3 regions of the Peribacillus sp. FSL M8-0224 genome follow, and region 1 is predicted to be linked to each of the others. Evidence: riboswitches for the same ligand, from Rfam matches in the RefSeq annotation. Region 1 holds a riboswitch; each other region holds the start of a gene.

Region 1 (5,399 bases):
TTCCGGTATTAGCTCCACATATTGATGAGTTTCTCATTCTACAAACCAAGCAAAAAGGCGATGCGTGCCGTTATTGTTTGGAATATGGTGAAGAAATGGATGTAGTTTTCGTATTGGGAGGAGATGGAACGGTACATGAGTGTGTAAATGGCCTTTCACCCCTTCAGAGGCGGCCGTTGTTTGGGATTTTACCTGGAGGGACTTGCAATGACTTCTCCAGGACATTAAAGATTCCTCAAAAAGTTCGTCAAGCTGCGGAAGCATTAGTAAATGGCAAGGTTCGTCCAATTGATATTGGGAAGTCCAATAACGATTATTTTTCCAATTTTTGGGGAGTGGGACTTATTTCAGATGCTTCAAACAATATTGATGAGCAGGAAAAAAGCAGGTTCGGAAAGATAGGATATTTATTAAGCGCTGTAAGGACGATTGGTGAGAATGCTCCCTTTTCCTATAAACTAGAATATGATGGGAATTTCATTGAAGGGGAAGCCGTTATGATTTTGGTCTTGAATGGTTGTTTTATCGGCACTAATTTATTACCTTTCCCCATGATTAGTCCAGACGATGGGCTCTTTGGCGTTGCCATCTTGGAAAATGCAAGCCTTGGTGCATTTTTAGAAATAATAGCGATGAAACGTTCATGGACTGAAAATATGAGTTCTGACTCTGGGGTGACTTATTTACAAGCAGGTACCTTGACTATTGAATCCAAGAGGCCGCTTGATGTGGATATGGATGGAGAGAACTATAGACAAACTCCTTCGCGCATTAAAGTCCTTGCCCACCATTTGTCAGTATTAACACCAAATTAGTATGAGGATTACATTTGAAGGAAAAGGCTTATGTGTTTTTTTTGTATATTCATTCCTTATTTCTGCAATTGTTTCCAAAATAGGATAAAATGTATGATGATATATCATTTTTTGCAGGAGGACCAATTATGGTGTACCAGGTCGGATTGTTAAAGGGCATTTTAGAGCCTTATCGGAGTCGTTATCAGCTGCAAAATGCAGAGGCAGTCACAAAGCTTGGATTGAAATTAATAGTTTTATATTTTCTTAGTCTTATAGTATTCGCCGTTGGGGGATATTTTGGCATTGGTTCAGAATCATTCTCCAAAGAAATCACGAAGATGAGCGCCAATGAATTCGAAGCAGCAAAGTTGCTGATTTTGAGCGGCAATATAATAACAGGAATAATCGACCCTTCCATATACATATTTTTAGCAGCTCTATTCTTTTGGATCGTTACTGATATCCCCTATATTAAATTAGTTATCGTTCAAATGATTCTTTTTGGCTTGCAATTAATAGAAAAAACATTATTGATTCCCTTATTCGTTTTAATGGATTTAGGCAGCGATGCCAATCCTTTTTCATTGGGGATCATCAGTCAGTATTTTCTCAGAAGTGATTATTTCATTCACTTTTTCAGCGAAATTACCATTTTTCAATTTCTTATTATTGCTCTGCAATATTTTTATTTAAAGGAATTTACAGAACGTAATAATTATATGGTCCTTTTAATGATTGTTCTATTGTATTTGGCCACATGGTTTGTTAAAGCCTTTTTAGGATACATCCAAGTAGGCGTATTTGTATAAAGCGGGTGAAATGAATGAGCGGTAAATGGAAAATAGCGACGGTCTCCATTGCGTCGATAGTGTTAATAACCGTTAACTTATACCTTATTGAAAAAAAAGAAAGCAAAGTGGAACGGACGGTTTTCGTTGAAAACTGGACTAAGGTAAAAAAAGATACAATTACGGATACTATTCAAACAAATGGGGTAATTAAACCAGTAGAAGAGTATGATATTTATTTTGATGCCAAGAAAAATGATTTTAAGAAATTCCTTGTAAAAGAAGGCGATGCGATTACGGCTGGCTCCTCGTTGTTTGAGTATACGACGACCGAACTTGATGCGCTTAAAGCGAATTTGGAAGCGGAGAAAACGGCCGCGGAGGGGGAAATTGCAGGGATTGAGGAATACATAGGGAAGTTGAGGTCTTATCAGGGGACCGTGATCAGTGAACCTGAAGCGGCAATTGATGAATCGGTGGAAAAGAACTTGAATATTGATATAACGACAAGCTCTTCAGATCTTATTAAAAGTAACATTGAGCAAGAAATGTACAAGCAGGAACTAGAAAAAAACAGGTTGGATGAAAAAGTGAAAATGCTTGATGCTAAATTAAGTTCGATTGAGGAGCAGTCCAATGCAATTGTAACGACGAGCGAGGCTGATGGTGTCGTTAAAAATATCAATAAAAACCTGAATAATCCCATTATATCCATTGTTTCGACAAATATGGCAATTGAAGGGGATTTCTCCGAAGAGGAAATGAAAAAGGCTGAAGTGGGCATGACTATAAAAGCAAGTTCCTCTGTTTCAAAAAAGGCATTGAAAGGGAAGATAGGCCGTATCCATTCCTATCCCGCTGAAGAGCCATCATTAAAAAAAAATAACAGATTTCCATTTCAGGCTTTAATCGAACCGGAAGGCGAAGAAACGGAACCTTTGTTAGTGGGATCGAAAGTGAATCTTACTGTAATAACCAATGAGAAAGCCGGTGTACCCTCCATTCCGATAGAGGCCGTACAATACCAAAAGCAGCCTTATATTTACAAGTTGACTAATAAAGGCCATGTGGATAAACATTACATTACAAAAGGTCTTAAGGCTGAAGGGAAGCAAGAAATCATAAAGGGACCGTCTGTAGGTGACGTCATCCTGCTGAAGCCGAATGCGGCAGTGAAGAACCATTCTTATTTTATTACCCCGATTCAATTTGAAAAAGTGAAAGCTGGAACTTATAAAAAATTCACCTCTAGGGAAAAAGTAAGATATCTGTTACTTGGCATTCTGGAAAAATAACCGCTTTTTTCACAAGAGAGGTGATGTTAAATTAGGAATTAATTATATCGATATAACTTATTTGATTAAAAATCGGGAAGCGTAATTATAGATACAACAGCCTTTAATGCAGAATATTCAGACATATTAAAAGATTTTTTCTAGAACTGATGCGAATAAATATTTACAGATTATCATTTTTAGTATAATATTTTATTATAAGTTAACTCGCTTAATCTTATTCCAAGAACGGGGGACCCATTTTTGTGGATTTTATCCGCTAGGGGTGAATTCAGAAATGAAAGGGCATTTGTGTTTCCAATTCCTAACCCGACAGCTAACCTCGTCAGCGTCTTTAAGGGAACATGTGTGAATATTCACGCCAATAAGAAATCGACACATGAAGTGTCTTTTTTTTCGGCGTAAAGACAGAGTTTTTCAAAAAAAGAAAAATTACTTTCTTTTTATTAGTATCTTGTTTCCCTTACCGAGACAAAAATGTTTTTGCATCAAAGACTTTATGGAAGGTGAGGAAAGTAAATGAAGAAATTCAAATTAAGTTTAGCTAGCCAAATTTTCATTGGTTTAATTCTAGGGATTATCGTTGGTGCCATTTTTTATGGTAATGAGTCGGCCCAAAGCTTTTTACAGCCATTCGGAGACATTTTCCTACGAATGATTAAAATGATCGTAGTGCCGATCATCGTATCCAGCCTTATCGTTGCAGTTGCCGGTGTAGGTGACTTGAAAGCGGTAGGAAAACTAGGTGCTAAATCATTATCATACTTTGTTGTCGTAACTATGATAGCGATTGCTGTTGGTTTAATTTCAGCGAATATCATCCAGCCTGGTGCTGGTGTGAATATGAATAACCTGGAACAAACTGATATCTCCACATATGTTGATACAGCAGAAACTAAGCAGCATGAATCGTTCGTAGATACACTTGTACACATCGTGCCATCCAATCCAGTTAAAGCCATGGTAGAAGGCGATATGCTAGCGATAATTTTCTTCTCCGTGTTGTTTGGACTAAGTATTGCGGCCATCGGTGAAAAGGGTAAACCAGTATTCCGTTTCTTCCAAGGTGTAGCTGAAGGAATGTTCTACCTAACTAACATGGTCATGAAATTCGCTCCTATCGGTGTATTTGCACTAATCGGTGTGACTATCTCCAAGTTCGGTTTGGAATCTTTAATTCCATTAGGAAAGTTAGCGCTTTCTGTTTACGGAACAATGATCTTCTTTGTAATTGTCATTCTGGGTCTTATTGCAAAATTTGTAGGATTCAATATCTTTACTTTGATTAAACTTCTAAAAGAAGAATTGATTCTTGCTTTCTCTACTGCAAGTTCAGAAGCGGTTCTTCCGAAAATCATGGAAAAAATGGAGAAAGCGGGATGTCCGAAACATATTGCTACATTTGTTATTCCGACTGGATACTCCTTTAACCTTGATGGTTCTACATTATACCAAGCGTTAGCAGCTATCTTCATCGCTCAAATGTATGGAATCGATTTAAGCATGTATGAGCAAATCACGCTAATGCTAGTGTTAATGATCACATCCAAAGGGATTGCGGGTGTACCAGGTGTATCTTTCGTAGTTCTTTTAGCGACATTGGGAACTGTCGGTATTCCTATTGAAGGTCTTGCATTTATTGCCGGTATCGACCGTATTCTTGATATGGGACGTACAGTGGTAAACGTTATTGGTAATTCACTTGCGGCAATCGTTATCTCTAAATGGGAAGGTCAATTCAACCCTCCTTCCAAAAAAGAACTAGAACAACAAGTTTCTTGATACAAAAAATCCAGAGTGAAATGTCACTCTGGATTTTTTTTTATTGAATGAAAAAGCGCTTCCTTAATTTTTCTCGATGACTGTAAAACTCTGCTTCCTTCAGGTGTTATGGAGGGAACTACTTCTTGACGCGTCTTCCCGGATGTCAAAATACCCCCAAATTCATAAAGCCTTTCATCTTGTTTACCCCAAAACCAAATCATTTCCTCTTCCTCCCAGAAGGTCATGTGTTGTGAAATGAAACTACCTTCAGGCTTAAAAATACGTTGATTTGACTAATGTCGGGTATTTTGCGCTGGGGATCATCAGCATAAAGGGGAGCGGCCACATGAAATGAGTGAATGAATGATAAAACCATTCATGATCCATTCTTCGAATTCTATATTTTTTCCTATTGGTTAAAATGGATTTTGATTCATGTTATTTAAACGATGCAGATGATGATTAATATTGGGGTTATATAACTTACGTGAAACTCCAAAAGTTTGATAAAATAACATTATTGATTGAGAGCTCGGAGGGGGTCAGGTTATGAAGAATGATAGCAATGATATCTTATACATGTATATGCAGGCTTCCGAACGGTTTGTCCTTTTTAATGGACTCAATTTTCGTGAATTCGTCAATTCGCTTCCGTATACCTTGGATTCGATCTTATTATTGAAACATCAATTCGATGGTGGGGAATACAATTTGAATGTCCTGCTTGAGAGCGCTTCATCTGAAGCTATTGCGAA
Region 2 (5,399 bases), 5.0 Mb from region 1:
TTCAGAAAGCCTTTTTCAGGAAATAAAAGATCATATAGACCGTCCACAAGAAGAGTATCGTGTTGCCAGCATTGGGCTGCATCCCGCAATCGCTCAATATAATGGATTTTACACGCTCGATAGCTATAACAATTTTTATCCGCTTTCTTACAAACATCAATTTCGTCAAATAATTGAAAACGAATTGGCTAAGAATAAAAACATCAGAATCTACTTTGATGAATGGGGAGGACGTTGTTACCTGTTTACCGATGAGCTTGGGAAGCATTATATGTTCAAGAAAGGCTCGAAGAAAGAGCTGGAAAATTTGGACCTCAACATGGATGCGTTTAAAGGATTAGGCGGTACGTATATATTTTCTGCCATCCCAATCAACAACGCGAAGGAAAACGGATTGCTGCTGGATAGGGTTTTTACGAAAAAAGGAAGCGTATGGAAAATTCATTTATACAGAGTCATGTGAAAAGGGGGGAATAGAATGAATTCACCGATTGTAACGATTGTTGTACCTTGTTATAACGAAGAAAGCGTTTTGCAGGAAACCATTTCCCAGCTTTGTGGATTGATGAGGGGGTTGGTCGATGAAAATGTTGTTTCCGGTCAAAGTAAAATTTTGTTGGTCGATGATGGGAGCAAGGATCAAACTTGGAGGATCATTTACAAAGAAACGATTAATAATGAATATGTTCGCGGGCTAAAGCTTTCCCGGAATGCTGGACATCAAAATGCACTTCTGGCTGGGTTGTTTACAGCCAAGGAAGCCTCAGATTGTGTGATTTCCATTGATGCAGATTTACAGGATGATATTCAAGTCATCCCGGAATTCATTCGGAAATTCAATGAAGGATGTGAAATCGTATATGGTGTCCGCCAGAAAAGGGACCTTGATTCATTCTTTAAACGAACATCTGCAACAGGTTTTTATAAATTGATGAACAAGATGGGGGTCAACCTTGTCTATAATCATGCCGATTTCCGGCTAATGAGCAAAAGGGCGATCACGGAGTTGGAACGTTTTGATGAAACGAATCTTTTTTTGCGGGGGATTGTACCGCTCATTGGGTTTAAGACGGACTCTGTTTATTATGACCGTAAAGAAAGATTGGCTGGGGAAACGAAATATCCATTTAAGAAGATGGTTGCTTTTGCGCTTGATGGCATTACTTCTTTTTCAGTTACACCGATCCGGCTGGTATTATGGCTAGGATGTCTTTCCTTTTTCATTAGCTTACTCTTTGGGTCTTACTTTTTATGGTTGAAATTTTATGGGCAGACCGAAACTGGATGGACCTCATTGATCACCTCCATATGGTTGATCGGTGGACTACAGTTGATTGCTGTCGGCTTGATTGGGGAGTATATAGGTAAAATCTATAATGAATCCAAACGCCGACCTAAATATATTGTTGATCTTGATCTATTTAATCCGCTCGATTTAAAAAAACGGGAGCAACTAGACAATGAACGGAACAGTATTGAAAAACTATCTAAAACAAACTAACTCCTTTATCCGCTTTTTATTGGTTGGAATAGTCAATACAGCGGTTGGACTTTCCATCATGCTTTTTCTCATGAATGTTCTTGAATTATCTTACTGGATCTCCACCTTTATCGGCAATGGTACGGGAGCTATAACGAGTTTTCTTTTGAACAGGACTTTTACCTTTAAAAGCGATATAGAATGGCGTCGAGGAGTTGCCCGTTTCTTTTGCGTCATCCTGATTTGTTATTCCGCCGCTTATTCTATAGGCCAAGCCATTGCAGAATCACTGGAAGGAACCGTTCATTTATCCATACAACAAAATTTGGCTGTTCTGATAGGAACAATTTTTTATACAGTGCTTAACTATCTTGGCCAGAAATACTTTGTCTTTAAAAAAAGCAATTTGAGGCCAATTCAAGAAGGAAGGAACTGATTAGCGTAGATCAGTGGAATAATGCCCCCGATTGGACGGGAATTAATAATGGAATCGGAAAGAGAAAATTCTGATTTAATGACTATCCAAGCTGGGGCAGATTGTTTTACTTGATCCATCACGTTACTTCATTTTTCCTTTTGGGGAATCTATCTTTGTTCATTGTCTTCTTGAATATCTTCCTTTCAGACGTTTACTTTCCTCCTTTACTACCTTCGAATCATGTGTATGCATGACTTTTGTTATATAAGTCAAGAATAAAGCCTCGTTTATAAATAATAATTCTATTTCTGTGCAAAATTTTCATTTACTTTTCCATTTCACGGGAGTATGATAATCAACAGTTTCATATTTCTAAATCGCTTAAACCTTATGGTGCGGGGGACCCGTTATTGGGATTGTTTTTACAATCCAAGGGGTGAATCCTTTAAAAGGTAGGGCTACTCTTAGGTCCGAATCCGACAGCTAACCTCGTAAGCGTTATATGAGAAGGAAGGTGGAGCTTGTTAGACAAAAAAATTGATGTCTACAGGTCTATTTAGCTATGACTTGTAGGCATTTTTGTGTTCCGTCTCGTTTTTTGCTACAGCTGGGAAACATAAACTTATAAATTAAACTGGTGGTGAATTCTTAATGTTATCTTCTATAAAGAGGTTCTTGATCGGGAGACCTTTAAAATCGAATGCACTTGGTGAACAAAAGCTTAATAAAACAAAGGCGTTGGCGATATTATCTTCCGATGCTTTGTCTTCGGTTGCATATGGGCCGGAGCAAATATTGATTGTCCTGATCACGGTCGGTGCTGCGGCATTCTGGTATTCAATCCCCATCGCGATTGGAGTATTGATCCTGTTAACCGCTTTGATTTTGTCCTACAGACAAATCATTTTCGCTTATCCACATGGTGGGGGAGCCTATGTGGTTTCAAAAAACAATTTAGGTGTCAATCCAGGGTTGATAGCTGGAGGATCCTTATTGGTCGATTATATATTAACTGTCGCGGTAAGTGTTTCCGCTGGTACGGATGCCATCACGTCCGCTTTTCCCGGCCTGCATGACTATAATGTCCTCATAGCCATTATTTTCGTCATCCTACTTACTATCTTGAACCTTAGGGGGGTTACGGAATCGGCCTCTGTCTTGGCCTATCCGGTGTACCTATTCGTTTTAGCCTTGTTCATCTTGATAGGGGTTGGAATTTACAAGATTCTGACGGGAGGAGTCTCACCGGAATTGCATGCGTCAATCGGGACTCCGGTAGCCGGCATCAGTTTATTTATACTGCTAAGAGCATTTGCATCAGGAAGCTCCGCATTGACAGGAGTCGAAGCGATTTCCAATGCAATCCCGAACTTTAAAGATCCAGCACCGAATAATGCTGCGAAAACATTAGTAGCGATGGGTTCCTTACTAGCTGTTTTGTTTTCGGGAATCGTATTCTTAGCCTATTATTTAAGCATTGTTCCTAGCGCAGAGGTAACGGTCGTCTCCCAGATTGCTGAAGGGATCTTTGGACGGAATTTCATGTATTTCTTCATTCAAGGTACAACTGCATTGATCTTGATACTTGCGGCAAATACTGGATATTCGGCTTTCCCTTTGCTTGCGGTAAATCTGGCGAAGGATAAATTCATACCAAGGGCGTTTACGATCAGAGGGGACCGTTTAGGGTATTCCAATGGAATTATCATACTTGGACTTGCATCCATCATCTTGATAGTCGCATTTGAAGGACATACGGAAAATCTCATTCCGCTTTATGCGGTTGGTGTATTCATCCCATTTACGTTATCCCAGACCGGGATGATTGTTAAATGGATTCGCGAAAAGCCAAAAGGCTGGATGATGAAATTAACCATTAATTCAATTGGTGCCATAATTAGCTTTATCGTCACGATGATATTCTTTTTAACCAAATTTAGTCAGGTTTGGCCTGTTTTGATTTTTTTACCTATCATCATTTTAATTTTTCATCGAATTAGAAATCATTATGAAGCAGTTGGAGACCAACTAAGGATTACAACATGTGAGCCGATCTTACCAATTGAAGGAAATATCATCATTGTACCTGTTGCGGGTATAACTCATGTGGTTGAGAACTCTTTAAATTATGCAAAATCTCTATCTGCACATCAGGTCATTGCCGTTTATGTCGCTTTTGAAAGAGATGATGAAAAGAAATTCGAAGAAAAATGGAAAAAATGGCAGCCGGATGTAAGGCTTGTTACACTGAATTCTTATTACAGAAGTATCATTCAGCCACTAACTAAATTTGTGGATACAGTAGAACATAAGGCTAGTGAATCCAATTATAAAGTTACGGTGATCATCCCCCAATTCATTCCGAAGAAGGGCTGGCACAATATACTTCATAACCAATCAAGTTTACTGATTCGCGCTTACTTACTTTATAAAAGAAATGTGGTTGTTACGACAGTGCCATATCATTTAAAGAAGTAAGTTCCATATCTTATAGAACAGAATGTAGACAAATTCGATTTTCATCGAGTTTGTCTACATTTTTTTATGGCTTATACAATTTGGACGTGGATTTCCACTCAAGAAACTCGCTATCCGCGGGCGGTGGACGAGCCTCCTCGGCTTGCGCCTGCGGGGTCTCCCAAGACGCGCTTTCCCGCAGAAGTCTCGTACACCCGCTCCACTCAACCTTGTTATAGTATGTAGTAAGGAACCATACCTGAGGAGTTGAAGTTGTGTTGGTTTGGGAACATCATTTGATGAAAGATAAGTTTCCCGTCTACAAATGTGGGTCCCGGTATTCATGATTGGGCCTACGTATTATTAATGAATTATACAATTGGACGTTGATTGGAACGTAGGGCACTCGCTTTCCGCGGGCGGTCCGCGAGCCTCCTCGTCTAACGCCTGCGGGGTCTCCCAAGACGCGCTTTTCCCGCAGGAGTCTCGTACCTTCCGCTACAATCAGCTTTGTTATAGCATTTAGTTAGAAACCATACTTGAGGAGTTTGGGAACATCATTTGATAAAAGATAAGTTTTCCGAACCCCTTTTGTCTCAAACTGGAGGAGCAAGCCTACATAAGGTTTGCTTTCTGATAATCTTAGAATTAAAAAGACTGCCCCTACATCGGTCTTTCAACAAGCGTCTCCGATGAATTAATTAAAAACTCATTAAATTTGCCATCACGATCATTGCTGATGAAGCCCATACAAGAAAAAGGATTGCAGTGAGATGTGGGGATACTTCATCTTTTATAGCTTTAATTAAGGTAAATATAAAACTATAGCCAAAAATGAAAAATAAAATTACATATAAGTAAACCAATATATACATTCCTTTCGTAACATAGAGGCTAAAAACTGGATTTAACTAGAATATTTTACCATATATTTCAGTGTTCCTGACCAATATTTAAACAAGAGTTTTTTCTCAGAGCCTTTTATTTTCACCGAAGGTAAAAGAGAACCCAAGTGTTCTGTAAGTTGATATTGTTTTAAATCTT
Region 3 (5,399 bases), 1.0 Mb from region 1:
GCGGTCTTCTCGTATGTATTAGCCTTCAAAAGGAGCAAGAGCCGGAACCTGCCGGATTTTATTCAATATTGGCAAAGACGGCCAGATCTTCTTTATTGCCAACCACTAAAAGCATATCTTTTTCATGGATATCCTGATCCGGTGACGGTGCTATGATAATTTCTCCATTACTCACGATGGCAATGACGCTGATATTATATTTTGCCCGTAAATCAAGCTCCCTGAGGCTTTTTCCCTTCATGCTCATGGGGAGGATGATTTCCTCGATATTGTATTCTTTAGAAAGCTCTATATAGTTCAGCATATTAGGGGAAAGGAGCTGATTCGCGACCCGTTCCCCCATATCCCTCTCAGGATAGATGACCCAGTCGGCACCGACTTTTGTGAGCACCTGACCGTGATTTTTATTAAGTGCTTTGGCAATGACCTTTTTGATCCCAAGCTCTTTTAAAAGCAAGGTAGTTAAAATGCTCGATTGCATGTCATTTCCGATGGCTACGATGACACAATCGAAATTACGGATTCCGATTGCTTTCAATGTCTCTTCTTCGGTCGTATCCGCCATGACTGCATGGGTAACGTTCAGTTCCGCATTCTCGACTCTTTCCTCGTTCACATCAATACCCAAAACCTCTTGGCCTGCCGTATATAATCTATGGGCCACACTGGTTCCAAATCTGCCTAAACCTATCACGGCGTATTGTCGTTTTCCCATCTTTTACACTCCTTCATTCATTATTAACCAATCATGATTTTCCCTTTTGGACGTCGGAACGGATCTGGCTTGCGCCTCATGGCGATAGCAAAGGCAAAAGTCAAAGGGCCAACACGGCCTGCAAACATCGTGAAAATGATGAGCATCCGGCCGACAGGTGATAATTCCGGGGTCAAACCCATTGAAAGTCCCACGGTGGCGAAAGCTGAAGTGGCTTCGAACAAAATCATCAAAAAGTCAGTTCCGCTTTCAGTGATGGTCAGCAGAATGGAGATGATGGAAACCACGAATACACCAATGAATGTAACGGATAATGCTTTAAAAATCGTTTCACTCACGATGCGGTGGCGGAACAAGACCACATCACCCTTACCTTTGATCTGTGACCAAACCGTTCCGGCAATCGTCGCCAATGTCGTCGTTTTAATCCCGCCGCCAGTCGATCCGGGTGATGCCCCAACGAACATCAAGAAAATGATGAGCAGTAATGCAGGCTGAGTTAAATCAGTGATATTCAGCGTGTTGGAGCCTGCCGTCCGTGGTGATACCGATTGAAATAAAGACGACAGCATTTTACCCATGAAAGATAAAGGCTGCAATGTCTTGGCATTGCCGTACTCGAATAAAAAGATTAAAATCGCGCCGGCAATCGTAAGGGTCAAGCTAGTCGTCAGAACAATCTTCGTATGTACGGATAAACGATGTGTATTCCGATATTCGTATAGTTCATTCATCACGATAAAGCCTATCCCGCCAAACGTGATGAGGAAGGCAACGGTAAGGGTTACGAATGGATCCGATACATATGGGGTCAAACTCCTGAATTCCCCCATTAAGTCAAAGCCGGCATTATTGAAATTTGAGACGGAATGAAAAACACCGTAATAGATCGCCTTGCCGGTTGGCATGTCAAAAGAAAAGCGAATCGATAAGATAAGGGCACCCATGCCCTCAATGATGGCCGTGAAAATTAAAAGCCGTTTCACTAATCTGACTACACCCGCCATGGATAGATTATTTAACGACTCCTGCAGAACTAACCTGCCTTTTAAAGAAATCTTTTTGCCTAATAATAAAAAGAAAAATGTCGCAAATGTCATGAACCCTAAGCCGCCTACCTGAATCAGTGTTAAGATGACCAACTCACCAAAAGTGGTGAAGGTCGATCCCGTATCCACAACGACCAGTCCTGTTACACATGTAGCGGAAGTCGAGGTGAATAAAGCATCCAGAAAAGAAAGACCATCGCCATTTTCTGTGGAAATCGGCAGGGTCAATAAATAGGCCCCGATAAGTATCAGGATGGCAAAGCCGAGTACAAGTATTTTTGGCGGATCCAATTTTGTCATTCTCAAATGATCATCCCTACTGTATGACTTTTAATCATCAATCTGCTTTTTGAATCTTTTTAAAGGCATAATAAAAAGACCTGCGAAAACATCGAATAGCTGTATTGCTACAAAAAGCGTGCAAAAAAAGCTTCCGAAATAGGCGGTCTTATGACCTCCTTCGCTTTAGCCGACGAAGTTAGCTGACGGGTAGGATGGCGAAAGAGCTGATCTCATCCCTTCTGCAAGGCAGAATTAACCCCAAATGATTGGGTCCTCCGTACTCATTTTCCATGAGTTTTGGCCGAAATGCATTAAATTGATAAACGTATTCTACTCCCATCATTTAGCAGTTGTAAACCCCTAAATCGTAAAAAAATATTTCTTTAACAAAACTGAAAATTTACGTTTTATTTACATTTAAAAAACGTATTGACAAATATTAGTTAGCACATTATGATAGGTTCGATTAATCCAATTATGATAACCGGCATCGATGTACTTTATTCAATAATTTCAAGCAGAACATGCTATTGCCAATCAAAATTTGTAATAGATATATTATGTTTCTTTTGTAAAAGATAAAGGAAAAAGCAGTACATTATTAGTTAAATTCAATACATTTTATTAAAAAGGCGGGCAATTATGGAGAAGACGTTCAATAGATATGTTATTAATGCTACAGGCAAGGGTGGCCAAACATATTTAACACAATGCCAGGATAAAGATGCACTAAGGAAATGGATAGCCGATCATGAGGATCAAATCATCATGAATGAATTAAGGATAACGGATAAGAAAAAGAATCCGTTTTTAAAATTGTTTTCCCCAAGGTAAATCAACTGATTCCAACATTCATTAGCGGTATTCAATTATTGTAATCCCTGTGTTCTATCCAGGAACGGTGAGCGAAAAATCCATATCTTGTTTTGCTTTTAAACTCATTTATTTTGAATGAGTTTTTTTGCTTTATTTACAGCATTTAACCATTAATGTTAAAATTTAGTAATACCTAATGTGGACGTAAAGAAAAGTAAAATGAAATAATCACTTTCCGAGAGCAGCCGAGGATTGTTGGGGATGTATGGTGACACATGAAGGTGGCATCGCAAATTGACCTCGTCCCGAGAAGCATTGCTTTGGGGACGGGGTTTTTATTGTTCGGTCAAAGGGGGAGAAGCGATGACATTAAAAAATGCATTGGTATCCTGGAATACCCTTCCATTCTTTTGTGCGGAATAGGTATCTCCAACTTCGGTTCTTGGGTGTATTTCATTGCCCTTAATTTAATCGTTCTGGATATGACTGGTTCAGCCTTGGCGGTAGCTGGACTTTATATCGTTAAACCGATGGCTGCCATATTTACGAATGTGTGGGCAGGGAGCGTGATCGACCGGATAAATAAGCGGAACCTGATGGCGGCACTTGACCTATTTCGCACGGTATTCATAGTCTTGCTGCCTTGGACTTCTTCTATTTGGGTCATGTATTCCCTTGTCTTCGTGATCAATATGGCAGGGGCCATGTTCGGAACAGCATCTAGGTCGTATATAACAAAATTAATACCCATTGAACAGAGGAAACGATTTAATTCATTACGAAGCTTAATGGATTCTGGAGCTTTTTTGATTGGACCGGCGCTAGCGGGTATCCTTTTCTTGATCGGTACGCCCGTTTTAGCGATTTATATTAACGCGGCTGCCTTATTGTTATCCGGTATCATCACTCTATTCATGCCTAATCTTGAAAAGGATCATCGCCTTGAACAATCCAATCATTACCTGTCTTGGACCATCATGAAAAAGGATTGGGGCATCGTCCTGGACTTCAGCCGGAAATCTTCCTATATCATGCTCATTTATTTCTTATTCAGCTGCATGGTGGTGATGGAAACGGCCATCGATTCCCAAGAAGCTGCGTTTGCCAAGGCCGTGCTCCGTTTGTCGGACAGCGATTACGGATTCCTTGTAAGCGTCGCCGGGGCAGGCATCATTGTTGGTGCCATAGTCAATGCCGTATTCATCAGTAAAGTGAAAATCTCGCACATGATTGGTCTTGGATCTTTATTTGTCTCGATAGGTTATATGATCTTTGCCTTTTCGAATTCCTTTTCACTGGCCGCCATCGGATTTTTCATCATTGCCTTTGCATTGGCTTTTGCCAACACTGGCTTTCAAACCTTTTATCAAAATAATATTCCTGTGGAAATCATGGGCAGGGTCGGAAGTGTTTTTGGCTTGTTAGAAGCTTTATTGATCATCATTACTACCGCAATCGTTGGTGTTTCAGCCCATTTCATTTCGATTCGGTTCGTGGTGATTTCAGGTTCCCTGATCATGTTCGCTTTATCCATATGGTTGTCGATGCTTAGTATGAAGACCTCCAAGAGCAGGTATTATTCCGTTGGTGATGTAGAGATAGAAGCGAAGGAAAAGATGTAATCCGATTTGTAGGCATGTTGATATGCCGTTGATGAATCGTTCATTGGATGAATGTGCGCAATTGGCTGATGAAGTTCAAGATTTGAAAATGGATTTTCGCCATTACTTCCACCGTTTGTTCTTCACAGTTCTCCAGCCACTCCGTAATCACCCCTAAAATCGCCGATGTCAGGAAGGCGTGCATATACATGCGGAATGCTTCATCTTTAGCTGCTGGATGAAGGCTGATCAAACGCTCCAACAGTACTTCCCCGAAAACCCGTTTTATTTTTTTCGCAAAAGAAGGGTCGCCCTGATCACCAAGAATGGCCCTTAATGCGTGAGCATGTTCACTGATGAATTGAAAAATCGCTATGAAAGGCGGATAAAGTTGCTGTTGATGAAGAGCCAAAAAAGCCTCTTTAGGCAAAATGGCAGTAATGCGGGTTTGAAGTTCATGTAACAATTCCTGCTGTAAGTGATCCATCAATTCATATTTATCTGTGTAGTGCAAATAGAATGTGCCCCGATTAATATTGGCACGCTCTGCAATTTTCTTTACGGATACATGTGAGAACCCCTCTGCTTCAATGAGTGCAATAAAATGATGTTGTATCTGCTTTTTCGTTTTTTGTACCATATCCTCATGAATCGATGCCATGGAATGTCTCCTTCACTAAACATTTTTCCAAATGTGTTGATTGTATTAGACCGAATGCTACCTTAGAATGATGATACACTCAACACCGTGTTAATTAAAGAGGGAGGATGTGTGTGCAATGAAAAATGCGATTTCCATTGATGGAATTGCTAAGGGTTTTCAGCAGAAGAAGGTCATTCAGCCAATGAGCCTGAATATTGAAAAAAGCGGAATTTTTGGTTTGTTAGGTCCATCCGGATGCGGAAAAACGACCTTAATTAAAATGATTGTCGGAT

What was found. A riboswitch is a leader RNA that binds a small molecule or an ion and turns the genes downstream of it on or off. The one in region 1 is predicted to bind cyclic di-AMP.
Region 2: another riboswitch for cyclic di-AMP. It lies ahead of MKX49_RS02605 (APC family permease); the one in region 1 lies ahead of MKX49_RS27160 (cation:dicarboxylate symporter family transporter).
Region 3: another riboswitch for cyclic di-AMP. It lies ahead of MKX49_RS22005 (TrkH family potassium uptake protein); the one in region 1 lies ahead of MKX49_RS27160 (cation:dicarboxylate symporter family transporter).

What each region holds. Positions count from the first base shown of each region.
Region 1 is NZ_JBBOOJ010000001.1:5,558,686-5,564,084, forward strand. Features, by position in the region: gene MKX49_RS27145 (diacylglycerol/lipid kinase family protein) at 1-815, shown strand, start outside; gene MKX49_RS27150 (hypothetical protein) at 944-1,606, shown strand; gene MKX49_RS27155 (efflux RND transporter periplasmic adaptor subunit) at 1,621-2,880, shown strand; cyclic di-AMP (ydaO/yuaA leader) riboswitch at 3,079-3,226, shown strand; gene MKX49_RS27160 (cation:dicarboxylate symporter family transporter) at 3,400-4,662, shown strand; gene MKX49_RS27165 (hypothetical protein) at 4,686-4,865, opposite strand; gene MKX49_RS27170 (hypothetical protein) at 5,194-5,399, shown strand, end outside.
Region 2 is NZ_JBBOOJ010000001.1:542,705-548,103, forward strand. Features, by position in the region: gene MKX49_RS02590 (DUF6044 family protein) at 1-463, shown strand, start outside; gene MKX49_RS02595 (glycosyltransferase family 2 protein) at 479-1,501, shown strand; gene MKX49_RS02600 (GtrA family protein) at 1,461-1,916, shown strand; cyclic di-AMP (ydaO/yuaA leader) riboswitch at 2,267-2,412, shown strand; gene MKX49_RS02605 (APC family permease) at 2,550-4,376, shown strand.
Region 3 is NZ_JBBOOJ010000001.1:4,540,668-4,546,066, reverse strand. Features, by position in the region: gene MKX49_RS22010 (potassium channel family protein) at 59-715, opposite strand; gene MKX49_RS22005 (TrkH family potassium uptake protein) at 739-2,064, opposite strand; cyclic di-AMP (ydaO/yuaA leader) riboswitch at 2,217-2,359, opposite strand; gene MKX49_RS22000 (hypothetical protein) at 2,689-2,880, shown strand; gene MKX49_RS21995 (MFS transporter) at 3,231-4,484, shown strand; gene MKX49_RS21990 (TetR/AcrR family transcriptional regulator) at 4,525-5,124, opposite strand; gene MKX49_RS21985 (ABC transporter ATP-binding protein) at 5,243-5,399, shown strand, end outside.